DNA from 3 places in the Micromonospora carbonacea subsp. aurantiaca genome. Region 3 is predicted to be linked to each of the others. Evidence: predicted binding sites of a transcription regulator. Region 3 holds the regulator's gene; each other region holds the start of a gene.
The links. Region 3 encodes HrcA, which represses chaperone genes, less so after heat shock. Its sites were predicted from a motif close to GGTTNGCACNCTCNNNNNGAGNGTGCNAACC; they were not measured.

Region 1: the regulator HrcA is predicted to act here: its motif matches at 3,115-3,145, upstream of groES (co-chaperone GroES).
Region 2: the regulator HrcA is predicted to act here: its motif matches at 5,557-5,587, upstream of groL (chaperonin GroEL).

What each region holds. Positions count from the first base shown of each region.
Region 1 is NZ_JACHMZ010000001.1:573,043-582,448, reverse strand. Features, by position in the region: gene HDA31_RS02705 (molybdopterin-dependent oxidoreductase) at 1-773, opposite strand, end outside; gene groL (chaperonin GroEL) at 952-2,598, opposite strand; gene groES (co-chaperone GroES) at 2,669-2,977, opposite strand; gene HDA31_RS02690 (THUMP-like domain-containing protein) at 3,327-4,622, shown strand; gene ybaK (Cys-tRNA(Pro) deacylase) at 4,632-5,111, shown strand; gene HDA31_RS02680 (sugar ABC transporter substrate-binding protein) at 5,471-6,571, shown strand; gene HDA31_RS02675 (ATP-binding cassette domain-containing protein) at 6,690-7,511, shown strand; gene HDA31_RS02670 (sugar ABC transporter permease) at 7,508-8,767, shown strand; gene HDA31_RS02665 (ROK family protein) at 8,793-9,406, shown strand, end outside.
Region 2 is NZ_JACHMZ010000001.1:247,262-256,667, forward strand. Features, by position in the region: gene thrC (threonine synthase) at 1-427, shown strand, start outside; gene HDA31_RS01145 (GNAT family N-acetyltransferase) at 688-1,707, shown strand; gene paaN (phenylacetic acid degradation protein PaaN) at 1,795-3,468, shown strand; gene HDA31_RS01155 (GNAT family N-acetyltransferase) at 3,535-4,014, opposite strand; gene HDA31_RS01160 (cold-shock protein) at 4,353-4,556, shown strand; gene groL (chaperonin GroEL) at 5,781-7,403, shown strand; gene HDA31_RS01170 (hypothetical protein) at 7,642-7,905, opposite strand; gene HDA31_RS01175 (S8 family serine peptidase) at 8,095-9,406, opposite strand, start outside.
Region 3 is NZ_JACHMZ010000001.1:1,145,831-1,155,236, reverse strand. Features, by position in the region: gene HDA31_RS05290 (16S rRNA (uracil(1498)-N(3))-methyltransferase) at 1-386, opposite strand, end outside; gene dnaJ (molecular chaperone DnaJ) at 388-1,533, opposite strand; gene hrcA (heat-inducible transcriptional repressor HrcA) at 1,607-2,629, opposite strand; gene HDA31_RS05275 (DUF4870 domain-containing protein) at 2,927-3,550, shown strand; gene hemW (radical SAM family heme chaperone HemW) at 3,593-4,816, opposite strand; gene HDA31_RS05265 (enoyl-CoA hydratase-related protein) at 4,836-5,618, shown strand; gene HDA31_RS05260 (hypothetical protein) at 5,811-6,680, shown strand; gene HDA31_RS05255 (phytanoyl-CoA dioxygenase family protein) at 6,903-7,805, shown strand; gene HDA31_RS05250 (MOSC domain-containing protein) at 7,944-8,588, opposite strand; gene HDA31_RS05245 (carbohydrate ABC transporter permease) at 8,714-9,406, opposite strand, start outside.

The sequences.
Region 1 (9,406 bases), 570 kb from region 3:
CCGGACGTCGGGCTGACGTAGGGGGCGAGCTGGGTGAGGGAGAGATCCGCGCCGGCCGGCACCGGCGGCGCGGGCGAGGCCGGCGCGGGCAGGGCGACCGCCTGCCGGGCCTCCGCCACCCCGCGCCGCCCGGCCAGCCAGTGCCCGCCCAGCCCGGTCACGACGGCCGCGCCGGCCAGCGCGCCGACGCCGGTCAGGAACCGCCGCCGCCCCTCCGCGCGCTCGGGGCGCTCGGGGCGCTCGGGGCGCAAGGAAGGGCCCCTTGTTAACAGGGGGGTGTTAACAAGGGGCCCTTCCTTGCCGGCGGCGGCGGTGGGCGGGGTCCACGGCCAGGGGTCGGGGTGCAGGGGGCCGGCCAGCAGGAGCCAGAGCGTCAGCGCGCCGAGGGCCGCCCCGGCCAGCGCCGGCAGCGCGTCGGTGGCGTCCGCGCCGGCCCGGGTCAGCGCGGCGGCCACCCCGAGGGCCGCGAACGCCCCGATGCCCGCCAGGCCGAACCACAGCCGGCGCGCGGCGAGGACGCCGAGCAGCGCCGCGAAGCCGGCCAGCAGCAGCGCCGTCCCGACCAGCAGAGCGATCTTGTCGTACGTGCCGAAGACCGCGATGCCGAACTGCTTGACCGGTTCGGGGACGGTGTCGACGACCAGCCCGCCGACCGCGACCAGCGGGGCCGACCGGGGGCCGGTCAGCACCGCCACCGGTTCGGCGGCGCCGATCGCCACGGCGGCGGCGGTGATCCCGGCCAGCGCGGCGTACCCGCGCGAGATGGTGCCCATCCGCCCAGTGTTTCCGATCGGCCGGGGACGCGACAGGCACGTCAGCGTTCCGTAAGCAACCGCCCCGTGCTCCGGACCCGGGACGGGCGGCCGGGACACGGGGCGGACAAGCGTCAAGGCACGCCGTGGGGAGCCGGCGTGCCTTGACAGTGGTGCGGCTGGGTCGGACCCGGGTGGGTCAGAAACCGGGGCCGTGCTGGTGGCCGTGGCCGTGCGAGTGGCCGTGGCCACCGGCGGCGGCCGGCTCGGCCTTCTCCGGCTTCTCCACCACCAGGCTCTCGGTGGTGAGCAGCAGGCCGGCGATCGAGGCGGCGTTGGTGACGGCGTTGCGGGTCACCTTCACCGGGTCGATGATGCCGGACTTGACCAGGTCGACGTAGTCGCCGACGGCCGCGTCGAGGCCGTGGCCCCACTGGCTGCCGGCGACCTTCTGCACCACCACGTAGCCGTCGTGGCCGGCGTTCTGGGCGATCCAGCGCAGCGGCTCGACGAGCGACTTGCGCACGATCGAGACGCCGGTCTTCTCGTCACCGGTGAAGCCGAGGTCGTCGTCGAGCACCGACAGGATCTGCGCCAGGGCGGCGCCGCCGCCCGGGACCGTGCCCTCCTCGACGGCGGCCTTCGTCGCGGCGATGGCGTCCTCGATGCGGTGCTTGCGCTCCTTCATCTCGACCTCGGTCGCCGCGCCCACCTTGATGACCGCGACGCCGCCGGAGAGCTTCGCCAGCCGCTCGGCCAGCTTCTCCCGGTCCCAGTCGGAGTCCGAGGCCTCGATCTCCTTGCGGATCTGGGCGACCCGGTCGGCGACCTCGTTGGCCTTGCCGCCGCCGTCGACGACGGTGGTGGTCTCCTTGTCGACCACGACCCGCCGGGCGGTGCCGAGCACCTCCAGGCCGACCTGGTCGAGCTTGTAGCCCAGCTCCGGGGCGACCAGCTCGGAGCCGGTGAGGATCGCCATGTCCTGGAGCATCGCCTTGCGGCGGTCGCCGAAGCCCGGGGCCTTGACCGCGCAGACCTTGATGGTCTTGCGGATCGCGTTGACCATGAGGGTGGACAGGGCCTGGCCCTCGACGTCCTCGGCGACGATCAGCAGCGGCTGGTTGTTCTGGAGGACCTTCTCCAGCAGCGGCAGCAGCTCCTCGATCGCCGAGATCTTCTGCGTGGTGATCAGGATGTACGGGTCCTCCAGGACCGCCTCCTGGCCCTCCGCGTCGGTGACGAAGTTGGGGGAGATGAAGCCCTTGTCGAACTGGAGGCCCTCGGTCACGTTGAGCTCGGTGGTGAGCGCCGAGCCCTCCTCGACGGTGATGACGCCGTCGCGGCCGACCCGCTCCATCGCCTCGGCGATCAGGTCGCCGATGGTGGCGTCCTGCGCGGAGATCGTCGCCACGTGCGCGATCGACTCCTTGCCGGCGACCTCGACGGCCCGGTCGAGCAGCGCCTCGGAGACCTTCGTCGCCGCCGCGTCGACGCCCCGCTTGAGGCCGGACGGGTTGGCTCCGGCGGCCACGTTGCGCAGGCCCTCGCGGACCATCGCCTGGGCCAGCACGGTCGCGGTGGTGGTCCCGTCGCCGGCGACGTCGTTGGTCTTGGTCGCCACCTCCTTGACCAGCTGCGCGCCGAGGTTCTCGTACGGGTTGGTGAGCTCGATCTCCTTGGCGATGGTCACGCCGTCGTTGGTGATCGTGGGCGCACCGAATTTCTTGTCCAGGACGACGTTGCGCCCGCGCGGGCCGAGAGTGACCTTGACCGCGTCCGCGAGGGCGTTGACACCGTGCTCCAGCAGGTGCCGGGCGTCGTCCGAGAAGCTCAGGATCTTCGCCATCTGTATCCCTTCGAAGCGTCACTGCCCCGGCCCGGCGAGCCGGACCGGGGCAGTGACGCGGATCGGTTGCTTACTTCTCGATGACCGCGAGGACGTCGCGGGCGGAGAGCACCAGGTACTCCTCGCCGGCGTACTTGACCTCGGTGCCGCCGTACTTCGAGTAGAGGACGGTGTCGCCGACCTTGACGTCGATCGGCACGCGGTTGCCCTTGTCGTCGATCCGGCCCGGGCCGACAGCGAGGACGGTGCCCTCCTGCGGCTTCTCCTTGGCGGTGTCGGGGATCACGATGCCCGACGCCGTGGTGGTCTCAGCCTCGTTCGCCTGGACCACGATGCGGTCCTCGAGCGGCTTGATCGCAACCTTGGTCGCGGTAGTCACGGGCATACCCTCCTGGGGTACTGGTTTCGTTGCCGGACGGCGGGGCCGACCAGCGTCAATCTGCCACATGCCACCGGGCGGGGCCGTCGTCGCGGGTGCCGGTCCGCCTGGCGTCACCCCCGGGCGCGGGGCCCGGAAGCTGGCACCCTCGATGGGAGAGTGCTAATCGCAGGTTAGGCCGTGGCTAGCACTCCGTCAAGGAGAGTGCCAACGCGTCGCCCGTCGTGTCGCCACAGTTCCGCCACCCGTCACCTCGACACGCCGCCGGCACGGGCCCCGGACCCCGCCAACCTCCGGCACCGCCGCCACCGCCGCCGGCCGGCCGCCGCCCGGGCCCGACAATGGGCGCGTGGATCTCGATCAGCTCGCCGCCCTGCGTACCCCCGAGGGGTCGGCCGCGCTCGCCGCGGCGACCGAGGTGGCCGGCGGCGACCCGCTGGCCGCGGCGGCCGCGCTCCGCTCGGCCGGGGTGCCCGCCGGGCTGGCCGCCGCCGCGCTCACCCAGGCCGAGCTGCGCCGCCGGGCGGTCGGCAAGTTCGGGCCGGCGGCGGCCGGCATGTTCCTCACCCGCGCCGGCCTGGAGCAGGCGACCCGGGGGGTCGTCGCGGCCCGGCGGGCCGACCGGCTGCGCGCCGCCGGGGTGCGCACCCTGGCCGACCTGGGCTGCGGCCTCGGCGCCGACGCGCTCGCCGCCGCCCGCGCCGGCATCCGGGTGTACGGGGTGGAGGCCGACCCGGTCACCGCCGCGATGGCCGCCGCGAACGCCGAGGCAGCCGGGCTGGCCGGGGAGTTCACGGTGGAGTGCGGCGACGCCACGGCGTTCGACGTGTCCTCCGTCGACGCGGCGTTCTGCGACCCGGCGCGGCGCAGGGCCGGCACCGGCCGGCGGATCTTCGACCCGAACGCCTACTCGCCGCCGTGGGACTTCGTCACCGCGCTGGCCGAACGGGTGCCGCACACGGTGGTGAAGGTGGCCCCGGGGCTCGACCACGCGCTGATCCCGGCGGGCGCGGAGGCGGAGTGGGTGAGCGTCGGCGGCGACCTGGTCGAGGCCGCCCTGTGGTGCGGCCGCCTCGCCGAGGTCCCCCGCCGCGCCACCGCGCTGAAGGAGGGGCCCCCTGTTAACGCTTTTTGTATAGCAGGGGCCCCCTGCAATCACCCCACCCCCTGCGATCACCCCGCCGGCCGCCAGCCCGCCTGCCATCAGCTCACCGGCTCCGGCGCGGAAGAGGCCACCGTCGGTCCCGTCCGGCGGTACGTCCACGACCCCGACCCGGCCGTCGTCCGCGCGCACCTCGTGGCGGAGCTGGCCGGCGAGCTGGACGCCACGCTCGCCGACCCGACCATCGCCTACCTGTACGCCGACGCTCCCGGCGCGACGCCCTTCGCCCGCTGCCTGGAGGTCACCGACGTGCTGCCGTTCTCGCTGAAGCGGCTGCGCGCCCTGCTGCGCGAGCGCAGGGTGGGCCGGGTGGAGATCCTCAAGCGCGGCTCGGCGCTGGAGCCGGAGCGGCTGCGGCGCGACCTGCGGCTGGCCGGCCCGGAGGCGGCGAGCCTGGTGCTGACCCGGGTGGCCGGCGCGCCGACCGTGCTGGTCTGCCGTCCGGTGCCGGATCCGCTGGATCAGGAGGCGGCGGCCGGCTAGCTTGTCGGCATGGCGGGACAGGGGACTCCGGCGACGGCGCTGCTGACGAAGCGGAAGATCCGGCACAGCACCCACCCGTACGACGTGTCGCCGGACGCGCCGAACTACGGCGCGCTCGTCGCGGCGGCCCTGGGCGTGCCGCCGGAGCGGGTGTTCAAGTCCCTCGTCACCGAGGTCGACGGCGCGCTCGCGGTGGCGGTGGTGCCGGTGACCGGCGAGCTGGACCTCAAGGCGCTCGCCGCCGCGCTCGGCGGCAAGCGGGCGACGATGGCCGACCGGACGGTCGCGGAGCGGGCCACCGGGTACGTGCGCGGTGGGATCAGCCCGCTCGGCCAGCGCAAGCGGCTGCCCACGGTGCTGGACGCCTCCGCGCTGGCCCACGACACCGTGTACGTCTCGGCGGGCCGGCGCGGCCTCCAGCTCCAGCTCGCCCCGGCCGACCTGGTCGCCCTCACCGACGCCACCGCCGCCCCCATCGCCGCCGGCTGACCCGACGCCGCGCGCCGAGCGGCATCCCGGGCCGACGCCCGAGCCCGACATTCCGGGCCGGCATCCCGAGCCCGGCGCCCCGAGCCGGCACCCCCGAGCCGAGGTGTCGGCCGGCGGCAGGTTTGGCGGCCGGCGACATCGGCAACTCTCATGATCGCCGCGCCCGGGCGCGGCTCCTCGGTCTGCCCGCTTTCGGGGCGGTTAGGGCGGAGTGTCGTTCACGTTGCTGAATTGTTACCGCCGCCAACAAACTTCTGACCTCGGTGGTCTTGTGGGGGCGGCGCGGCGCGCAATACGTTGCCGGACACAACAAAACACCGCCCCACTCCCGCTCCCCCACCCCGAAAGGACCCGTGCAGATGCGCAAGGGCTTCCTCACCTTCGCCGCCGTGGGCCTGCTGGCCGCCGGCAGCATGGCCGCCTGCGGCGAGAACTCCGACAGCGGCGACCAGGCCGGCTCCTCCGCCAAGAAGCCGAAGATCGGCGTGATCCTGCCGGACAGCAAGTCCTCCGCCCGCTGGGAGGGCGCCGACCGCAAGTTCCTGGAGGCCGCGTTCAAGACCGCGAACGTCGAGTACGACATCCAGAACGCGCAGGGCGACAAGACCGCGTTCCAGACCATCGCGGACCAGATGATCACCAACGGGGTGACCACCCTGATGATCGTCAACCTGGACTCGGGCACCGGCAAGGCCGTGCTCGACAAGGCCAAGTCGCAGGGCGTCGCCACGATCGACTACGACCGGCTCACGCTGGGCGGCTCCGCGCAGTACTACGTCAGCTTCGACAACGAGGCCGTCGGCAAGCTCCAGGGCGAGGGTCTGGCCAAGTGCCTGACCGACAAGGGCGTCAAGAACCCGGCGATCGCCTACCTCAACGGCTCGCCGACCGACAACAACGCGACCCTGTTCAAGAACGGGTACGACTCGGTGCTCAAGCCGAAGTTCGACTCGAAGGAGTACACCAAGGTCGCCGACGACTCGGTGCCGGACTGGGACAGCACGCAGGCCGCCACGATCTTCGAGCAGCAGTACACCAAGGCCAGCGGCAAGATCGACGGAGTGCTGGCCGCGAACGACGGCCTCGGCAACGCCGCCATCTCCGTGCTGAAGAAGAACAAGCTCAACGGCAAGGTCCCGGTGACCGGGCAGGACGCCACCGTGCAGGGCCTCCAGAACATCCTCGCCGGCGACCAGTGCATGACCGTCTACAAGGCCGTCAAGAAGGAGGCGGACGCCGCCGCCGAGCTGGCCATCGCGGTCGCCAAGGGCGAGAGGAAGGACACCGGGCAGACCGTCAAGGACGTCGAGGGCAACCGGGACGTCCCGGCCGTGCTGCTGGAGCCGAAGGCCATCTACAAGGACAACGTCAAGGACGTCGTCGCCGACGGCTTCGTCACCAAGGAAGAGCTCTGCACCGCCGCCTACGCCAAGTTCTGCACCGAAGCCGGCATCAGCTGACCCGTACGCGACCGTCGTACCCGCCAGGCGACGCCGCCCGGCACGGTGACCCCGTGCCGGGCGGCGGCCCGCGCCGGACGGGCTCCGCGATCTCCCCTCCGTGCATTAGGAGACCCTTGTGTCCGCAACCCCCCTGCTGGAACTACGAGGGATCGACAAGAGCTTCGGTCCCGTCCAGGTGCTGCGCGACGTCGCCCTCACCGTCCACCCCGGCGAGGTCACCGCGCTGGTCGGCGACAACGGCGCCGGCAAGTCGACCCTGGTGAAGTGCATCAGCGGCATCCACCCCGTCGACTCCGGCGAGTTCCTCTTCGAGGGCCGCCCGGTCGGCATCAGCAGCCCCCGCGACGCCGCCGCCCTGGGCATCGAGGTCGTCTACCAGGACCTCGCGCTCTGCGACAACCTCGACATCGTGCAGAACATGTTCCTCGGCCGGGAGAAGCGCACCGGCATCGTCCTCGACGAGCCGACCATGGAGCAGATGGCCGCCGAGACCCTCGCCGGGCTGAGCGTCCGGACGGTGAAGTCGCTGCGCCAGCACGTCTCCAGCCTCTCCGGCGGCCAGCGGCAGACCGTCGCCATCGCCAAGGCGGTGCTGTGGAACAGCCGGCTGGTCATCCTCGACGAGCCGACCGCCGCGCTGGGCGTCGCGCAGACCGCCCAGGTGCTGGAGCTGGTCCGCCGGCTCGCCGACAGCGGCCTCGCCGTCGTGCTCATCTCGCACAACATGAACGACGTCTTCGCGGTCTCCGACCGGATCGCCGCGCTCTACCTCGGCCAGATGGTGGCCCAGGTGAAGACCACCGACATCACCCACTCGCAGATCGTCGAGCTGATCACCGCCGGCCGCTCCGGCGCCCTCGGGCTCGCCGCCGACCCGGCGGGTGGCAACGGCACCGGCGGCGCGGCCGTCGGCACGACCCCGGGAGCCCTCCGATGACCACCACCGCCGTGAAGAAGGAAGGGCCGGCGGCGGTCACCCCGCCCGTCACCGTCGGCGGCCACCTGAGCAACTACGTCAGCCGGGTACGCGGCGGCGACATCGGCGCCCTGCCCGCCGTGCTCGGCCTGATCGTGCTCTGCACGGTCTTCGCGATCATGCGCCCGTCGTTCCTGTCCGCCGGCAACTTCGCCAACCTGTTCACCCAGGGCGCGGCGGTCACGCTGATCGCGATGGGACTGGTCTTCGTCCTGCTGCTCGGCGAGATCGACCTCTCCGCCGGCTTCGCCAGCGGCGTCTGCGCGGCCGTCCTCGCCAACATCGTCACCGTGCTCGGCTACCCCTGGTGGGTGGCGGTGCTCGCCGCCCTCGTGACCGGCCTGCTCATCGGCACCACGCTGGGCTTCCTGGTCGCGAAGGTCGGCATCCCGTCGTTCGTGGTCACCCTCGCCGGCTTCCTCGCCTTCCAGGGCATCGTGCTGATGCTGATGAAGGAGGGCGCCAACATCTCGGTACGCGACGACACGCTGGTGGCGATCGCCAACCGCAACCTCCCGCCCGCGATCGGCTGGGTGCTGGCCGCCGTCGCCGTCGCCGGCTACGCGGCGGTGCAGCTCGTGCGGCACCGCAACCGCTCCGCCCGGGGGCTCGTCACCGACCCGCTGGCCGTCGTGGCCGCCCGGGTCGGCGTGCTGGCGGTCATCCTCGGCGTCGCCGTGTACGTGCTCAACCTGGAGCGCAGCCGCAACGTCCTGATCACCTCGCTCAAGGGCGTGCCGATCGTGGTGCCGATCATCGCGGTGCTGCTGATCGCCTGGACGTTCGTGCTCCAGCGCACCAGCTACGGCCGGCACGTCTACGCGGTCGGCGGCAACAAGGAGGCGGCCCGCCGCGCCGGCATCAACGTCGACCGGATCCGCATCTCGGTCTTCGTCATCTGCTCCTCGATGGCCGCGATCGGCGGCATCGTGGCGGCGAGCAGGGCCAACTCGGTGGACCCCAACACGGGTGGCAGTAATGTGCTGCTCTACGCCGTGGGCGCGGCGGTGATCGGCGGCACCAGCCTCTTCGGGGGCAAGGGCCGGGTGCTCGACGCCGTGCTCGGCGGCGCGGTGGTCGCCGTGATCGACAACGGCATGGGTCTGATGGGCTACAGCTCGGGGGTCAAGTACGTGGTCACGGGCGTGGTACTGCTGCTCGCCGCGAGCGTGGACGCGCTGTCCCGCCGCCGGTCGGCGGCCACCGGCAACCGTTGACACCCGCACGGAAGCACCGGTAGCGATGCGCGTGGGACCGAGCCAGGACGAGATCCGTCGGCAGAACCTCGGTGCCCTGCTGCGCTACGTGCACGTCCACGGCGCGACGACCCGCGCCGAGCTGACCACCACCCTCGGGCTCAACCGGAGCACCATCGGCGCGCTGACCGCCGACCTGGCCGGCGCCGGGCTGGTCAGCGAGGGGGCGCCGAAGGAGACCGGCCGGGCCGGACGACCGTCGCTGGTCGTCCGGCCCGAGTCGGAACGCGTCTACGCGTACGCGTACAGCGTGGAGGTGGACCGGCTGCGGGCCGCACGGATCGGCCTGGGCGGCGCGGTGCTCGACCGCCGGGAGGTCGACCGGCCCCGCAACCTGGTGGCCGGGGAGGCCGCGCCGCTGCTGGCCGGCGCGGTCAAGGAGATGCACCAGTCCGTCGCCGCCGACGCGGTCTGCGTCGGGGCCGGGGTGGCGGTCTGCGGCATGGTCCGCCGCGACGACGGCCTGGTCCGGCTCAGCCCGACCACCGGCTGGGTCGACGAGCCGATCGGCGCGGCCCTCGCCGCCGAGCTGGGCATCGACGTGCCGATCACCGTCGGCAACGTGGCCGACGTGGCGGCGTTCGCCGAGCACGCCCGGGG
Region 2 (9,406 bases), 900 kb from region 3:
GCAGTCGGCCGGCTGCAACCCGATCGCGGCGGCCCTGCACGCCGACACCGACACCATCACCCCGGTCAAGCCCACCGGCATCGCCAAGTCGCTGAACATCGGCGACCCCGCCGCCGGGCTCTACGCCTTGGAGGCCGTGCGACGCACCGGCGGGTGGATGGAGTACGTCGACGACGACGAGATCCGCGCGGGCATCCGGCTGCTGGCCCGCACGACCGGGATCTTCGCCGAGACGGCCGGCGGGGTGACCGTGGCGGTGCTGCGCAAGCTGGTCGAGTCCGGCCGGCTCGACCCGACGGCGGAGACCGTCGTGTTCAACACCGGCGAGGGGCTCAAGACCATCGACGCCGTCGCCGCCCAGGTCGGCCCCACCCACCGGATCAAGCCCTCGCTGCGCGCGGCCCGCGACGCCGGCCTGCTCGGCTGACTGCGCGGGCCGATCGGCCCGCCGATCCGTCGGGTAACCGACGTTTTGCCCTCCGTACGCAAAAACCCGCCGCCGAGGACTTGACGGCAGGAACCGGACGGCGCAAGATGCTCCGTGCGGGAGGGCGTTTCGCCGGAGACTTTAAGTTCTTACGACCCAACGCCGGAGGCGTTGTGCGATCGTCCCTCCCGACCAACGTCCGATCGGGCCAGCGGAGAAATTCGCTGGCCCGATCGTCTTTCCCCGGCCACCCTCTGCCCATGGGCATCACCATCACCCCGATCGACCCGGCGGACCAGGGCGCGGTCGACGCGGCGTACCGGATCAGGGCGGCAGCCGAACAGGCGGACGTCCCCGACTTCCCGCCGCTGTGCCGGAGCCGCTTCGAGGCGGCGATCCGGCACCCGATGCCGGGCAACGTGCCGGCCTGGGCGCTGGCCCGGCTCGACGGCGAGCCGGCCGGCTTCCTCGCCCTCGACCTGCCGCAGCTCGACAACACCGACAACGCCACCGTCGACCTGTTCACGCACCCGGCGCACCGGCGGCGGGGGGTCGGCCGGGCCCTGCACGCGCACGCCGTGGAGCTGCTGGGCGAGCGGGGGCGCAAGCGGGTGGTCGGCGCGACCGTCGCGGCCCTGCCCGGCGGGCCGGCGCGCGGCGGGGCCGGCGGGGCGTTCGCCGCGACGACGGGGGCGCGGGCGGTGCTCGCCGAGGTCCGCCGCCGCCTCGACACCACCCGGCTCGACCAGGCCGCGCTCGACGCGGCGCTGGCCGACGCCCGGTCCCGCGCCGCCGGCTACCGCACGGTCCGCTGGCAGGGGGCGGCCCCGCAGGAGCACGTCGCCGACGTCGCCCACCTCGACGGCCGGCTGATGGCCGACGCGCCCCTGGGCGAGATGGAGTGGGAGCCGGAGCGGGTCGACGTCGAGCGGATCCGGGGCGTCGAGCGGGCGTTGGACGCGCGGGGCCGCCGCCGCTACCACCACGGGGCGGTGCACGCCGCGTCCGGCCGGCTGGTCGCCTGGACGACGATCGACGTCGGCCCCAGCGTGCCGTGGCACGCGTTCCAGCAGATCACCATCGTCGACCCGGCGCACCGCGGCCACCGGCTCGGGCTCCTCGTGAAGGTCGAGAACCTGCGGTACGCGCTCGACCACGAGCCGGGGCTGCGCGCGGTGGACACCTTCAACGCGCAGGCCAACACGTACATGATCGCCATCAACGAGGCGCTCGGGTTCCGCCCGGTCGACGCCTGGACCGACTGGCAGCTCACCCTCTGACTGGCCGGCCCGCGGCAGGGGCGGCGGGCGTCCGGCGGCGTCCGCCGGCCCTACTGCCCACCCGCCGGCTGCGGCATGATGGCGGGCATGACGGAGACCCCGCATCCCGAGTACGACAAGCACGCCGACACCCTGCACCGGGCGCTGACCGCGATCACGGAGCGCGGGTACTGGTCCGCCTATCCCGAGTCACCCAGCCCCCGGGTGTACGGCGAGACCGCCGCCGCCGACGGCAAGGCCGCCTTCGAGGCGTACCTGGGCGGCGACTTCCCGCTCGACCAGCCGGGCAGCGGCGACCGGGTCGCCACCGAGGCCAGCCCCTTCGGGCTGGAGCTGAACGTGAGCTACCCGCACCCGGGCGTCGACGAACTGGTGGCCGCCGCCTCCGCCGCCCTGCCCGCCTGGCGCGACGCCGGCCCGCAGGCCCGCGCGGGCGTCTGCCTGGAGATCCTCGACCGGCTGCACAGACACGTCTTCGAGCTGGCCAACGCGGTGCAGTTCACCAGCGGCCAGGCGTTCGTGATGGCCTTCCAGGCCGGCGGCGCGCACGCGCTGGACCGCGCCCTCGAAGCGGTCGCCTACGCGTACGCGGAGATGACCCGCCACCCGGGGACGGCCGGCTGGGAGAAGGCCGCCGGCAAGGGCGACCCGCTGCGGATGACCAAGACGTTCCACGTGGTGCCGCGCGGGGTGGCCCTGGTGATCGGCTGCAACACCTTCCCGACCTGGAACTCCTACCCCGGGCTGTTCGCCTCGCTGGTCACCGGCAACCCGGTGGTCGTCAAGCCGCACCCCCGCGCGGTGCTGCCGCTCGCGATCACCGTGAAGTACGCCCGCGAGGTGCTCGCCGAGGCCGGCTTCGACCCCAACCTGGTGCTGCTCGCTCCCGAGGCCCCCGGCGAGCGGCTCGCCTCCACCCTCGCCCTGCACCCGGCCGTGAAGATCGTCGACTTCACCGGCTCCACCGAGTACGGCGACTGGCTGGAGGCCAACGCCCGGCAGGCGACGGTCTACACGGAGAAGGCCGGCCTGAACGCCGTGGTGATCGACTCCACCGACGACTTCGCGGGGATGTGCCGCAACCTCGGCTTCACGCTGACCCTCTACAGCGGCCAGATGTGCACCACCTCGCAGAACATCCTCATCCCCGCCGGGGGCATCGACACCGACCAGGGGCACAAGAGCTTCGACGAGGTGGCCGCCGGGATCGCCGCCGTCGTGGGCAAGCTCACCGCCGACCCGGCCCGGGGCGTCGAGCTGACCGGCGCGATCGTCAACGACGGGGTGCTGGAACGCCTCGACGAGGTCACCAAGGTCGGAGCGGCGGTGCTGGAGTCGCGTACCGTCGAGCACCCCACCTTCCCCGGCGCGGTGGTGCGGACGCCGACCATCGTCAAGCTGGCCGCCGCCGACACCGCGACGTACGGCCGGGAGTGGTTCGGGCCGATCTCGTTCGTGATCGCCACCGACTCCACCGCGCACAGCCTGGAGCTCCTGCGCGCCACCGTGGGCGAGTCCGGGGCGCTGACCGCCGCCGTCTACTCGACCGACCCGGCGGTGCTGGACGCGGCCGAGGCGGCGGCGATCGACGTCGGCGTGCACCTGTCGTGCAACCTGACCGGCGGCGTCTTCGTCAACCAGTCGGCGGCGTTCTCCGACTTCCACGGCAGCGGCGCCAACCCGGCGGCGAACGCGGCGCTGACCGACGGCGCGTACGTGGCCAACCGGTTCCGCATCGTCCAGAGCCGCCGCCCCGCCTGAGGTGCAAGGAGGGGCCCCTTGTTAACGCTTTCCGTTGTACAAGGGGCCCCTGCAAACACCCCCGCCTCAGGCCGGCCGGCGCATCTGTAGTTCGCGCAGGGCGGGGAGCCTCGGGTGCGGGACCCGCACGCCCGTGTCGACGAAGCCCAGCCTCCGGTACGCCCGGTAGGCGCGGTCGTTGCCGACGACCACCTCCAGCATCAGCTCCGGCCGACCGCACTCGCGGGACCAGGCGGCGACCCCCTCGATCAGCGCGGCGAGCAGCCCGGTGCCGCGCCGGGCCGGCGTGACGTAGACGGCGTAGACGACGGTGAGGCCGGGTTCGTCCGCCGAGATCGTCCCGCCGGCGTGCCCGACGAGCCGCCCGGCGGGGCCGCCCGGCCGGTCCGCGCCGGGGTCGGCGACGAACTGGGCGGTGTGCCGGCCGCTGGCGACCGACGCGACGCGGGCCGCGTACTCGGCGTGCGGGCGGGCGGCGGCCTCCGCCAGGGTCTCCAGGAAGGCCAGCGGCGCGTCGGCGAGCATCTCCAGCCGCAGCGCCCGCATCCGCGCCGCGTCCGGCAGGGTCAACCGGCGTACGTCGACTGCCGGCGCGGCGGTGTCGGCCGTCCCCGTCGGGGCGCTGCCCGGGTCGGTCGGCGGGCGGGAACCTGCTGTCATCCCGCATACCTATCGCAGTGATGGCCGCCTATGCCGCACCGGGTTGAGGTCGGTCCGTTATAGCCCTATTTGTGGTCGTGCGCCGTCGTCACTCCTCGTGTAGCGTGCGATTTCGGTCACTGGTTTCCCGGTCGGCGCAGACGGGTGAAACCGGTGTTCCCGGGGCCGCCGGTTCCGTCGGCGTACCCGCTCGTGGAAGGCCGCGCGACGTTAGGAAGTGCACCGTGGCACAGGGCACCGTGAAGTGGTTCAACGCCGAGAAGGGCTACGGCTTCATCGCCGTCGACGGCGGGCAGGACGTCTTCGTCCACTTCTCCGCCATCGAGATGGACGGCTACAAGGCGCTGGACGACGGGCAGCGCGTGGAGTTCGAGATCGCGCAGGGGCAGAAGGGGCCGCAGGCCGAGCGCGTACGCGTCGTCGCCTGACGCCCCGACCGGTTGGCCCGCGGGCGGGCGGGCCACCGATGGCCGGCGGAGCGCGCCGCCCCGGTCGGCGCGGACGGATCGGTCCGGGGCGGCGCGGGCGGGGCGGTCCAGGAATGCTGCGGACCGTTCCCACATCGCCGCCGGGGAGGGCCCGCGTCCAGGGCCGACGTCTGAGGGCGCACGTTCCAGGGCTGACGTCTGGCCTCGGGTCCCATGGGCTGACGTCTGACGCTCGCGTCCCAGGGCGCATGTCCCAGCCATCTCCGTCCGATCGATCGATCCCACCGGGGCCCGAAGGGCCGGTCGGCCGCGCTTGGTCGGGCTGCGGTCGGTTTCCCGCCCGCCAGGTGCCGCGCCGGGTTGCCGACCCACCCTGGCCAAGGCCCCACCTTGGCCCGGCCCCACCTTGGCCCGGCCCCACCTTGGCCCGGCCCCACCGCTGGTTCGCGCCGTGCCGCCCCCCGTGGCAGCCCTGCCCACCGGGCCGCGCCGCCTCGTGGCCGCTGCCCGGCTGTGATCCGGCGGACCCGCTGGTCGGCCTGCCCGGGGAAGGGTCGGGCGGATGGTCCCGGGTGCCCGGCGCGCTGCGCCGCGGTCGGTGGCCGCTCGTGCCGGTCCCGGCTCTCGCCTGCTCTGGACCTCGCCTGCCTGGCGGCGCCCTCTCGGCTCTCTCGCCCTTCTTGGTCCGATCCGTCCTGCCCTCGTCGGTCCTGCCCTCGTCCGTCCTGGCCTTGGTCCGTCCTGGCCTTGGTCCGTCCTGGCCCTGGCCGTGGGCCTGGCCGCCCTGGTGCGCCTGGTCGTCCCGGTCCGGCCGGTCGTTACGGTCGTTACGGTCGTCACGTGCGCCGGGCGGCGGGCGTACGAGGGGTCGGTTACCGCCGCCCGGCCGGCGGGTGAAATCGGCTGAACCGGCGGGCCGGGTCGCGCTGGTCAGGTGGGGTCGACCCGGTTCGTCCGCCGCATCGTGCTTGCACTCGGCAGGGCAGAGTGCTAAACAAGTCATTGGCACTCGCCTTGGGTGAGTGCCAACGGTCGGGACGGTGGGGCCACGGCCGCACGGCGGAGATCCGTCGGGCGGCACATGGCCGGTCGTCGCGGGCTATCCGGCCCGGCCGAGGAGACGTCGTCGTCGCCAGGTGGCGACGTCCCAAGGTGCGTACACCAGGCGGCCCATCCGGGACACACACTCGGGTGGCCCGTGAGTGTCCAGGAGGACAACGCCGTATGGCCAAGATGATCGCGTTCGACGAAGAGGCTCGCCGCGGCCTCGAGCGGGGCATGAACCAGCTCGCCGACGCCGTGAAGGTGACCCTCGGCCCGAAGGGCCGCAACGTGGTGCTCGAGAAGAAGTGGGGTGCCCCCACCATCACCAACGATGGTGTGAGCATCGCCAAGGAGATCGAGCTCGAGGACCCGTACGAGAAGATCGGCGCCGAGCTGGTCAAGGAGGTCGCCAAGAAGACCGACGACGTGGCCGGTGACGGCACGACGACGGCGACCGTCCTGGCCCAGGCCCTGGTCCGCGAGGGCCTGCGCAACGTGGCCGCCGGCGCCAACCCGATGGCCCTGAAGCGGGGCATCGAGGCCGCCGTGGCCAGCGTCTCGGAGGAGCTGTCCAAGCTCGCCAAGGACGTCGAGACCAAAGAGCAGATCGCCTCCACCGCCTCCATCTCCGCCGGTGACAGCACCGTCGGCGAGATCATCGCCGAGGCGATGGACAAGGTCGGCAAGGAAGGCGTCATCACCGTCGAGGAGAGCAACACCTTCGGCCTGGAGCTTGAGCTCACCGAGGGCATGCGCTTCGACAAGGGCTACATCTCCGCGTACTTCATGACCGACCCGGAGCGGATGGAGGCCGTCTTCGACGAGCCCTACATCCTGATCGCCAACAGCAAGATCTCGTCGGTGAAGGACCTGCTCCCGATCCTGGAGAAGGTCATGCAGTCGGGCAAGCCGCTGCTGATCATCGCCGAGGACGTGGAGGGCGAGGCCCTGCCGACCCTGGTGGTCAACAAGGTCAAGGGCGTCTTCAAGTCCGCGGCCGTCAAGGCCCCCGGCTTCGGCGACCGCCGCAAGGCCATGCTGACCGACATCGCCATCCTCACCGGTGGCCAGGTCATCAGCGAGGAGCTCGGCCTCAAGCTGGAGGCCGCCGGCCTCGACATGCTGGGCCGCGCCCGCAAGGTCGTGGTGACCAAGGACGAGACCACCATCGTCGACGGTGCCGGCGACGCCGAGCAGATCCAGGGCCGGGTCAACCAGATCCGGGCCGAGATCGACAAGAGCGACTCCGACTACGACCGCGAGAAGCTGCAGGAGCGCCTGGCCAAGCTGGCCGGCGGTGTTGCGGTGATTAAGGTCGGCGCGGCCACCGAGGTCGAGCTGAAGGAGCGCAAGCACCGCATCGAGGACGCCGTCCGCAACGCGAAGGCCGCCGTCGAGGAGGGCATCGTCCCGGGTGGTGGCGTCGCGCTGGTGCAGGCCGGCAAGACCGCCTTCGACAAGCTGGACCTGACCGGCGACGAGGCGACCGGCGCGCAGATCGTCAAGATCGCGCTGGACGCCCCGCTGCGGCAGATCGCCGTCAACGCCGGCCTCGAGGGTGGCGTCGTCGTCGAGCGCGTCCGCAACCTGGACGCCGGCCACGGCCTCAACGCCGCCAGCGGCGAGTACGTGGACCTGCTGGCCGCGGGCATCATCGACCCGGCCAAGGTGACCCGGTCGGCGCTGCAGAACGCCTCGTCGATCGCGGCGCTCTTCCTCACCACCGAGGCCGTCGTCGCGGACAAGCCGGAGAAGGCCCCGGCCGCTGCGGCTGGCCCGGGCGGCGGGGACATGGACTTCTGAGTCCAGCTCCCACCGGAGTTCAGTTACACCGCACGTCGAGGGGGCGGGTCGCGTCAGCGGCCCGCCCCCTCCGCGTCGTCACGGCCGCCAGCGCCGGCCACTCCGGCCTCGGACACTTGGGCCGTGGGTACTCCGGCCAAGGCCACTCGGTCCTCGGGCACTCCCGTGTCGGGCACTGCCGTGTCGGGCACTCCGGCCTCGGGCACGCGCCCGCTGGCGGCTCTCACGCCGGCGGCGCTCACGTCGGCAGGGGCGGCTGGTCGCGTCGCCGCCCGGCCCGACCGGGCGGCCGGCGGATGCGGATCGGCTCGTCGACGCGGATCGGCTCGTCGACCAGGACCACCGGCTCCTCCGCCGCGGGCGCGTCGCCCCCGGCCATCTCCGCCAGTTGCTCGGCGTCGCCGTAGTCCAGCCGGTCGAACGGTAGTTGCCCCGGGATCTCCTCGACCGGCACCCAGGCGGCGGAACGTGGAGCCTCGGCCCGCTCGTCGTCCGTGGTCATCGCGGCCTCCTCACCTCGACGGTAGGTGACCGTCGATGCCGGGGCGGCCGAACGGCGCTATCCGGCCCGGTGCCCGTTTCGCCCGCCGCCGGGGCGAGGATCGCGGGGCCGCCGCCGGGGCGCGGGGCGCGAGGTGAGAAGGGGACCCCTCTCTACCGTATGCGTTAACAAGGGGCCCTTCCTTACCGCTCAGCGGGCCGCGCGGACAGCGGCGTACGCGTCGACCAGGCCCGCCCCGCTGATGTTCGCGTCCCCGCCGCAGGCGTCGGCCGGGTCGCGGGAGGCGTACGTCGCCCCGGCCGGGACGGCGGTGTCGCGCAGGATCCGGCGGGTGCGCTCCAGGTCGCCGACCAGCGTCGGGTTCGCCGACCACATCAGCGCCACCACGCCCGCGACCTGCGGGGCGGCCATCGACGTGCCGTCGAGGGTGGCGTAGCCGCCGCCCGGCATCGCGGAGAGCACCCCCACGCCCGGGGCGACCACGTCCGGCTTCGCCGCGCCGGGCACCGGCCCCCGGCTGGAGAAGTCGGCGACCTGGCGGTCCCGGTCGGTCGCCCCGACGGTGAACACGTCCGGGTACGTCGCCGGCGGATCCTCGATCGACCGGCAGTACGGCCCGGTGTTGCCGGCCGCCGCGACGACGAAGATGCCCGCCGCGTCCAGCGCGTCGGTTGCCGGCCGCAGCGCCGCCGGGTCGCAGCCCTCGATCGGCGGGCAGCCCCACGAGTTCGTCAGCACCTGGGGGGCCCGCTCGGGCCGCCCGTCGGTGAACGGGTCGCCGCCGGCCGGGAACGGGGCCAGCATGAACTGGAGGCAGTCCAGGTAGCGCGCCGGACTGCCGAGGTTGCGGTCGAGGTTGACGCAGCCGACCCAGCTCGCCCCGGGGGCCACCCCGATCCCGTCCCGCCCGACGGCGCTGCCCGTCGTGTGGGTGCCGTGGCCGCCCTGGTCGGTCGGCGCGCGGGTGTGGTCCCACGGGTCGTACCAGGAGTCGTCGCCGCCGCGGAAGCCGCCGGCCAGCGCCGGGTGCCGACCGTCCACCCCGGAGTCGGAGCTGCCCACCACGATGCCGGCCCCGGTGACCCCGAGCTGCGACCAGACCTGGTCGGCGCGGAGCAGGGAGACGTTCCACGCCGGCCCGGAGGGGGCCGCCTGGTCGCCCCGGCTGGTCGGCGCGGGGGCCGGCAGCGGGCGCAGCCGCTGGCTCAGCAGCACCCGGTCCACCTCCCGCCGGCCCGACAGCCAGGCCCGGACCGCCGGCCCGCCGTCCACCTCGATCGCGTTGACCAGGTAGTACGGCGTCGGGCCGAGCCCCAGCCGGGTCAGGTCGCGGCGCAGCCCCGCCTGGGTGCGTTCGGCGGTTTCCACCAGCCGCCGGTAGACCTCGCGGGCGCGGGCGTCCCGGCCCGCCTGGCCCGTCCCGCCGGTGGGCACGCCGCTCAGGTCGGCCTGCTCGCGCAGCACCACGAGCAGCCGTTCGCCGTGCAGGCCGGGCTGGCCG
Region 3 (9,406 bases):
CACTTCTCCCGGGCCCGTACGCCCCGGTCGCCGCGCCACTGCGCCACGGAGCGGGCCGCCGCCCAGGGCACGATCTCGTCGACCCCGACCTCGGTCATCGCCTGCACGGCCAGCTCGCCCCGGTCGCCCTTGGCGATGCCCTGCGCCACGACGAGCCGGGGGACGGGCGCGTCGACGTGCCCCCGGGCGGTGACCCGCAGGTCGAGGGCGCCCCTGCCGACGGCGGTGACCACGGCGGTGGCCGTGCCGCCCCGGCCGTCGGCCAGCAGCAGCTCCTCGCCGGCGCGCAGCCGCTTCACGGTGGCCGCGTGGTGCCCCTCCGGGCCGCCGAGGGTCAGCGAGTCGCCGGTGGGCAGCGCGTCGACCAGGAACAGCGGCGCCGACACCTCAGGCGTGCCCGTTGAAGGCGTCGCGCATCCGGGAGAAGAAGCCGCCCTGCTTGCTCAGCTCGGCGACCTCCTCGCCCCGGGTCTTGGCGAAGTCGCGCAGCATCTTCTCCTGGTCGGCGTCGAGCTTGGTCGGGGTGCGCACGTCGAGGTGGACGTAGAGGTCGCCCCGCCCGGTGCCGCGCAGGTGCGGCACGCCCCGGGCGCGCAGCCGCAGGGTGCTGCCCGGCTGGGTGCCGGCCTTGACGTCGACCGTCTCCTCGCTGTCGAGGGTCTTGATGGTCAGCCGGGTGCCGAGCGCGGCGGCGGTCATCGGGACGGTGACCCGGCAGTGCAGGTCGTCGCCCTTGCGGGAGTAGACGTCGTGCGGGCGCTCGTGGATCTCGACGTAGAGGTCGCCGGCGGTGCCGCCGCCCGGGCCGACCTCGCCCTGCTGGGCGAGCCGGATGCGCATGCCGTCCTCGACCCCGGCGGGGATCTTGACGGTCAGCGAGCGGCGGGTGCGCACCCGACCGTCGCCGGTGCAGGTCGGGCAGGGGTGCGGGATGGTGGTGCCGTAGCCCTGGCAGACCGTGCACGGCCGGGCGGAGACCACCTGGCCGAGGAAGGTGCGCTGCACCGACTGGACCTCGCCCCGGCCGCCGCACGCCTCGCAGGTGGCCAGGTGGGTGCCGGCCGCCGTGCCCGCCCCGGAGCAGGTGGTGCAGAGCACCGCCGTGTCGACGGTGATCGGGGCCTCGACGCCGAACGCCGTCTCGTGCAGGTCCAGCTCCAGGCGCAGGATCGCGTCCGCGCCGGGGCGGGTGCGCGGGCGCGGGCCCCGGGAGCCGCCGGCCGCGCCGCCGAAGAAGGCGTCCATGATGTCCTGGAAGCCGACGAACGGGCCGGCCCCGCCGGGCCCGCCCGGGCCGCCCATGCCACCGCCGCCGGGGGCGAGGGGGTCGCCGCCGAGGTCGACGATCTGCCGTTTCCGGTCGTCCGAGAGGACCTCGTACGCGGCGTTGATGTCCTTGAACTTCTCCTGTGCCTCCGGGTCCGGATTGACGTCCGGGTGGAACTGCCGCGCCAGCTTGCGGTAGGCGCGCTTGATCTCGTCGTCGGAGGCCTCCCGGCTCACGCCGAGGATGCCGTAGTAGTCCCTGGCCACTGCGTCCCGTGTCCTCATGTTCTTGTCGCGTTGCGCCGGTCGTCGGCCGGAGCCGGCCGTCGGCCCTGACTGGTCAGTTCTGGGCCAGCAGCTCGCCCACGTAGCGTGCCACGGCCCGCACCGTGGCGATGGTGCCGGGGTAGTCCATCCGGGTGGGCCCGACCACGCCCAGTCCGCCGAGCGCGGTCGCCCCCGGGCCGTAGCCGGTGCTCACCACCGAGGCGGCCCGCAGGTTGTCGATCTCGTTCTCGTCGCCGATCAGCACGCGGGTGGTGGTCGACTCGGCCTCGCCGATGAGCTTGAGCATCACCACCTCCTCCTCCAGCGCCTCCAGGATGGGCCGCAGGGACCCCTGGAAGTCGAGCAGGCCGCCCCGGGTCAGGTTGGCGGTGCCGGCCAGCGCGATGCGCTCCTCGTGCCGCTCGACCAGCGTCTCCAGCAGGACGGTGGAGAGCGTGGTCATGGTGCCGCGCAGGTGCGGGGTCGACTCCTCGACCAGCGCCTGCACCAGCGGCGGGGTCTCCGACAGCCGGCTGCCGACGAGCTTCTCGTTGACCAGCCGACGCAGGTCGGTGACGTCGTCGGCGCTCACCGGCGCGGGCAGCTCGACCAGCCGCTGCTCGACCCGGCCCGTGTCGGCGATCATCACCAGCATCAGCCGGGTGGTGGAGATCGGCACCAGCTCCAGGTGCCGCACCGACGAGCGGGCCAGCGAGGGATACTGCACCACGGCGACCTGCCGGGTGAGCTGCGCCAGCAGCCGCACCGTGCGGTGCACCACGTCGTCGAGGTCGACCGCGCCGACCAGGAAGCGCTCGATCGCCCGGCGCTCGGCCGGGCTGAGCGGCTTGACCCGGGACAGCCGGTCGACGAAGAGGCGGTAGCCCCGGTCGGTGGGGACCCGGCCGGCGCTGGTGTGCGGCTGCCGGATGTAGCCCTCCTCCTCCAGCACCGCCATGTCGTTGCGGACCGTCGCGGGGGAGACGCCGAGCTGGTGCCGCTCGACCAGCGCCTTGCTGCCGACCGGCTCCTGGGTGGCGACGTAGTCCTCGACGATCGCGCGGAGCACGGCGAGCTTGCGGTCGTCCAGACCCACCCTGCCACCTCCTGTCGCACGTCGGGCCCGGCGGCGCGGCGGCACCGCAGGTCGGCGCTCCGCCGGTGCGTCGACGCCTGGCACTCGACTGTAACGAGTGCCAGTCTACGTCGGCTGCCCCGTCCTGGGTAAGATCAACGACGGACCGTGGGTGCGGTGGCCGCCGCGCGGGCGCGTGCCGGCCGGTCGACGGCCGCCCGGCGCGGGCCGTCACCTGCGCACGCGGGCCGAAGATCCGCCCCGCCGAGCTGGTGTCGCACTGGTGCCGACTTGCCCGCAACCCCTACCGTGACGTGCATGACTGAACCACCTCGCCCTCCCGGATCGGGCGACCCCGGCGGCTACCCGCCGGAGCCGAACCCGTCGGCACCGTACGGCTCGCCGGGGCACGAGCCCACCGCACCACTGTCCGGCGCGCCCGGGGCGGGCGGCTATCCCCCGCCCGGTGGCTATCCGCCGCCCACCGGCGACCAGCCGCCGTCGGCCGGCTACCCGCCGCCCGGGGCGGGCGGCTTCCCCCCGCCCGGTGGCGGCTACCCGACCGGCGGCGCGTACGGCCCGCCCTCCGGCGGCTACGCCAACAACGAGGACAAGACCTGGGTCCTGGTGGCCCACTTCGGCGGCGCGGCGGGGATGTTCCTCGGCGGCGGCGTGCTCGGCTGGCTCGCGCCGCTGATCGCCCTGCTCGCCCGGGGCAACCAGTCGCCGACGGTCCGCGCACACGCGGTGGCGGCGCTGAACTTCCAGCTCCTCTGGTCGGTCATCGCCCTGATCGGCTGGATCCTCACCTGCATCCTGGTGGGGCTCCTGATCGGGTTCGGCGCGATGATCGTGGGCATCATCTTCGGCATCGTCGCCGGCATCAAGGCGAACGAGGGCAGCCCCTACCGCTACCCGATGACCGTCAACCTGATCAAGTGACCCTCGACCGGCCGCTCCCCCGGCCGGTCGGGGCCACCCCCGTCAGGGCAGCAGGTCGCGCACGACCGCGTCGGCCAGCAGCCGGCCGCGCAGCGTGAGCACCGCCCGGCCCTCCGCGTGCCCGGCCGGGTCGAGCAGGCCGTCGGCTAGCGCCCGCCGGGCCCCGGCGCGGCCCGCGTCGTCCAGCACGGCCAGCGGCAGCCCCGAGGCGAGCCGCAGCCGCAGCATCACGTCCTCCGTGTGGGCCTCGTCGGGCGTGAGCACCTCCCGGGCCAGGCCGGGCGACTCCCCCGCCGTGAGGCGCTTCGCGTACGCGGCCGGGTGCTTGACGTTCCACCAGCGCACCCCGTCGACGTGGCTGTGCGCCCCCGGCCCGAGGCCCCACCAGTCGCCGCCGTTCCAGTAGAGCAGGTTGTGCCGGCACCGGCCGGCCGGCGTGCGGGCCCAGTTGGACACCTCGTACCAGGAGAAACCGGCCGCGTCGAGGGCGGACTCCGCGGCCAGGTAGCGGTCCGCCGCCACGTCGTCGGAGGGGTACGGCAGCTCGCCGCGCCGCATCCGCGCGGCCAGCCGGGTGCCGTCCTCCACGATCAGGGCGTACGCGCTGACGTGGTCCACCCCGGCGGCCACCACCTGCGCCAGGGACGCGGCGAAGTCGTCGGCGCTCTCCCCCGGCGTACCGTAGATCAAATCGAGGTTGACGTGGTCGAACCCGGCGTCGCGGGCCTCCCGGGCGGCCTCGGTGGCCCGACCGGCGCGGTGCCGGCGGTCGAGGATCGCCAGCACCCCCGGCGCGGCCGACTGCATGCCCAGCGAGATCCGGGTGTACCCGGCGGCCCGCAGGGTCTTCAGCGACTCCGGCGTCACCGACTCGGGGTTGGCCTCGGTGGTCACCTCCGCGTCGGCGGCCAGCCCCCAGGCGCCGTCGATGCCGTCGAGGATGCGGGCCAGGTCGTCGGCGGGCAGCAGGGTGGGCGTGCCGCCGCCGACGAACACGGTGTCGACCCTCGGCGGCGGGGCGTCGCCGAGCACCCGGGCGGCCAGCGTCAGCTCGGCGAGCACCGTGTCGGCGTACCCCTCGCGGCTCGCCCCGCCGCCCAGCTCGTCGGCGGTGTAGGTGTTGAAGTCGCAGTAGCCGCAGCGGCTGGCGCAGAACGGCACGTGCACGTACACGCCGAAGCCGCGCGCGCCGACGGCGCGGGTCGCGGTGGCGGGCAGCGAGCCGTCGGCCGGGACGGGCTCGCCTTCTGGAAGGACGCCGGGCATGGCCACTAGTGTGCCCGGCATGACCTCCACCGCCGCGCTCGTGCGGGTCGCCACGGCCCGTGGGGTGACCACCCTCACCCTGGACAGCCCGCACAACCGCAACGCGCTCTCCACGCCGCTGATGACCGAGCTGCTGGCCGGGCTGGCCGCCGCCGTGGCCGACGACACGGTCCGGGTGGTGGTGCTCGACCACGCCGGCCCCGTCTTCTGCTCCGGCGCGGACCTGAAGGAGACCGCCGCCGCGTACGCCAGCGGCACGGTCCCGGCCGGGATGCTCGGCGACGTGCTCGCGGCGGTCTGGGAGTGCCCGAAGCCGGTGGTGGCCCGGGTGGCCGGGCCGGCGCGGGCCGGCGGGCTGGGCCTGATCGCGGCGGCCGACCTGGCGATCTGCGCGCAGGAGGCGACGTTCGCGTTCACCGAGGTGCGGATCGGGGTGATCCCGGCGGTGATCTCGGCGACCGTGCTGCCCCGGCTGACGCCCCGGGCCGCCGCCGAGCTGTACCTCACCGGCGACACCTTCGACGGGCGGCGGGCCGCCGAGATCGGGCTGGTCACCTCGGCGGTGCCGGCGGACGCGCTGGACGCGGCGGTGGCGCGGGCCTGCGCCTCGCTGGTGCGGGGCGCGCCGAACGCGCTGGCCGGGGCGAAGGCGCTGCTGCGCCGCCCCCCGGCGGCCGACCTGCGGGCCGGGGTCTCCGAGCTGGCCGCCCTGTCGACCGGGTTCTTCCTCTCCGACGAGGGGCGCGAGGGGGTGCTCGCGTTCCGCGAGAAGCGCGACGCGAGCTGGGTGCCGACGGACTGACCGGCCCCGGGCCGGCCGGCTCCGCTCCCGGGCCGGCAGATCGGCTCCTGGGCCGGCTGCGGTTTCCGGGCCGGGGCACCGGGAAGGCGGACACGCATCGCGGCCGACCCGCCACGGAACGGAGCGAACCGGTCGGACGGGTCGGACGGCGGCGGCGGGGACGTACTCTTGGCGAACGCCGTCGAACAGGGGGTGCGGGTGCGAAGTCGGGCAGTCGTCGCGACCGGTGTCGTCGTCGCCGTGATCGCCGTGGTGGGGATCTGGCTCGTCGTCCGGCAGGCCGGCGGGCAGCTACGCCTGCCGCTGTCCCTGACCAGCCGCACCTGCACGGTGCAGGCCGACGGCCAGGTGCGCCTGGACGCCGACCAGATGGCCAACGCCGCCACGATCGCCGCCATCGGCGTCCAGCGGAAGATGCCCGAGCGGGCCGTGGTGGTCGCCCTCGCGACGGCCTACCAGGAGTCCGGGCTGCGCAACCTCTCCGGCGGCGACCGGGACTCGCTGGGCCTGTTCCAGCAGCGGCCGAGCCAGGGCTGGGGCACCGAGGCGCAGATCGCCGACCCCCGGTACGCGACCCGGAAGTTCTACGCCGCGCTCAAGCGGGTACGCGGCTGGGAGAAGATGCGGGTCACCGACGCCGCGCAGAAGGTGCAGCGCTCGGCGTTCCCCGAGGCGTACCAGAAGTGGGCGGACGAGTCGGAGGTGCTGACGCGGGCGCTGCTCGGCGAGGCGACCGGCGCGGTGGCCTGCACGGTCGGCGCGACGCCGGTGATGCGGGGCGCGGCCGCCACCGCCGCGCTGACCCGGGGCCTACGCCTGGACTGGGGGCTGCCGGAGGCGGCGTCCCCGGCCGAGCTGACCGGCGTCGCGGTGCCGGCCGACGACCGGCGCGACGGCTGGCGGTACGCGCACTGGCTGGTCTCGCACGCCTCCGACCACGGGGTGAAGCGGGTGCGCTTCGCCGGCCTGGAGTGGACCGCGAAGGCCGGCACCTGGGGCCGGGTGGGCGACGCGACGGCGAACGACGGCGAGGTGCTCGCCGAGGTCTTCGCCGACGCCTGAGCGGTCGCGATTCTCCACACCGACGGTTACCGCACAATCCTCCATATCCGGCGAAAGCCGCCGAACAAACACCCATTCTCACTCTCCGCACCCAAGCGGGTGCCAACGGTCCGAGCACTCCCCCACACCGTCGGGCGCGCTCCGCACCCCCCCGAAGGGGCGCAGTAGCATCGGCGTCCTGTGCCAGAAATGGTTTCACCTCATGGGGAGGGGTACTACGCGGTGTTCGATTACGACGGCCGGACCGGCTACGAACCGATCAGCGACACCGACCGCAAGGAGTTCCACGAGCAGGGCTTCCTCCTGCTGCGGAACGTGCTGACGGAGGACCACCGGGCCGCCCTGGAGGAGGCCGTCGACCGCGTGTACGCGGAGGAGAAGGCCAAGGGCAACACCACCAAGGACGGCACCCTGCACCTGCTGGGCTTCCTGGAGCGCGACGAGCTCTTCGGCCAGCTGCTGACCCACCCGATCGCCTTCCCGTACATGTGGGGCCTGGCCGGGTGGAACATCTACACCCACCACAACCACCTCGACGTCACCCCGCCGGCGCTGGAGCCGGAGAAGCCGTACTGGGGGTGGCACCAGGACGGCTACCGGCAGAACTCCGACCCGGAGACGATGGACCCGAACCTGCCCCGGCCGATGTTCTCGCTGAAGGTGGCGTACGTGCTCTCCGACCTGTCGGAGACCGGCCGCGGCGCGACCAAGGTGATCCCGGGCAGCCACCTGTGGAACTCGCTGCCCCGCCCGGCGGACCTGACGGTGCACAACCCGGACCCGGAGGGCACGGTGGAGATCACCGCGAACCCGGGCGACGCGTTCATCTTCGACCGCCGCCAGTGGCACTCCCGGTCGACGAACCTGTCGAACATCACCCGCAAGATGCTCTTCGTCGGCTACACCTACCGGTGGATCCGCCCGCTGGACGAGCTGCACATCGACGCCGACGGCGAGTGGTGGGCCAACCGCACGCCGGTGCAGCGCCAGCTCTGCGGCGAGGGCACCCACACCGCCAACTACTGGGGCATCAACTGGAACGGGTACATCGACGACGAGATCCCGCTGCGCAAGGAGCTCAAGGAGCGCGGCCTGCTCGACCGCAGCATCCCCTGGCTCCGCTGACGGTGTAAGGAAGGGCCCCCTGTTAACGCATTCCGCATAGCAGGGGGCCCTTGTTAACGCCTGGGCACGGCGATCGGCGGCGGGGCGGGCGCGGCGATCGGCGCTCGGGCGCGGCGCCCCTGGGGCCGCCGGGGCCCCTCAGGCGTCGGGCATGGCGAGCCTGCGTTCGACCTTCCGCCGCAGCGACTCGGGCAGCTCGGGCACGTCGAGCAGCCGGGGCAGCAGCTCCGGTTCGAGCGTGCTCGCCCGGAACACCTCGCCGACGGTCACGCCGTGCTCCGGCCGCTCCACCACCTCCACCGGGTCGCCCGCGCCGACCTCGCCCTCCCGCAGCACCCGCAGGTACGCCCCGGGGGCGGCGCGCGCCGTGAACCGCTTGATCAGATCCGGCACGCCCCAGAACCCGGCGAACGTCCGGCACGGCGTGCGCGGCTTGGTCACCTCCAGCAGGGCCGACCCGATCTGCCACCGCTCGCCGACGACCGCGCCGGTCACGTCCACCGCGTACGTCGTCAGGTTCTCGCCGAAGGCCCCCGGCGGGATGTCGCGGCCCAGCTCGACCGCCCACCACGCGGCGTCCTCCTCGGCGTACGCGTAGACCGTCTGGTCGGGCCCGCCGTGGTGGGCCCGCTCGCCGATGAAGTCGCCGGCCACCCCGTCGACGCGCAGCAGCACCGGCCCGCCCGCAGGCCGCTTGTCGATGCCGCTGCGGCCGCTCGCGTCGCCCGCCCACTCCGCCTCGGTCGCCGCGCCGAGGTTCACCGTCACCAGCCTGCCCGTCATGGCGACAGCCTACGGCGGCATCGCGGCCCGCCGATCCCCGCCCGACGCGGCCCGGCTGCCCGACGGGGTGTGAGAAGGGGACCCTTCTCGACAGAATGCGTTAACAAGGGGCCCTTCCTTGCACCTCAGCCCTTGACGGCGCCCGCCACCAGGCCGGAGACCATCCGGCGTTGCACCAGCAGGAAGAAGACGATCACCGGCAGGGTGAACAGCGTCGAGGCGGCCATCACCGGCCCCCAGGCGGTGTCGTCGCGGCCGAAGAAGAACGTCATCGCCACCGGCAGGGTGTAGCGGTCCTGGTCGTTGACGAAGGTCAGCGCGAAGATCAGCTCGTTCCAGGCGGTGATGAAGGAGAAGATGCTGGTGGCCACCAGGCCCGGCGCGACCAGCGGGAACAGGACGCGGCGGAAGGTCTGGGCGCGGCTCGCGCCGTCGATCGCCGCGGCCTCCTCCAGTTCCTTGGGCACCGCGGCCACGAACCCGCGCAGCATCCAGACCGCGAACGGCAGCGAGAACCCGAGGTACGTCAGGACGAGGCTGGGCAGCGTGTTGTAGAGGCCCAGCCGCTGGATCATCAGGAACAGCGGGATGACCAGCGCCTCCAGCGGGATCATCTGCACCACCAGCAGCATGATCAGGAAGCTGGTGCGCAGCTTGAACCGGAACCGGGCCACCGCCGTCGCGGCGAGCAGCGCGACGAGGCCGCTGAGCACCACGGTCGACACCGCCACGAGCACGGAGTTGAGGAAGAAGTCCAGGAACGTCACGCCGGGGATGAGGTTGCCGGTGAGGATCTCCCGGTAGTGCTCCAGCGTCGG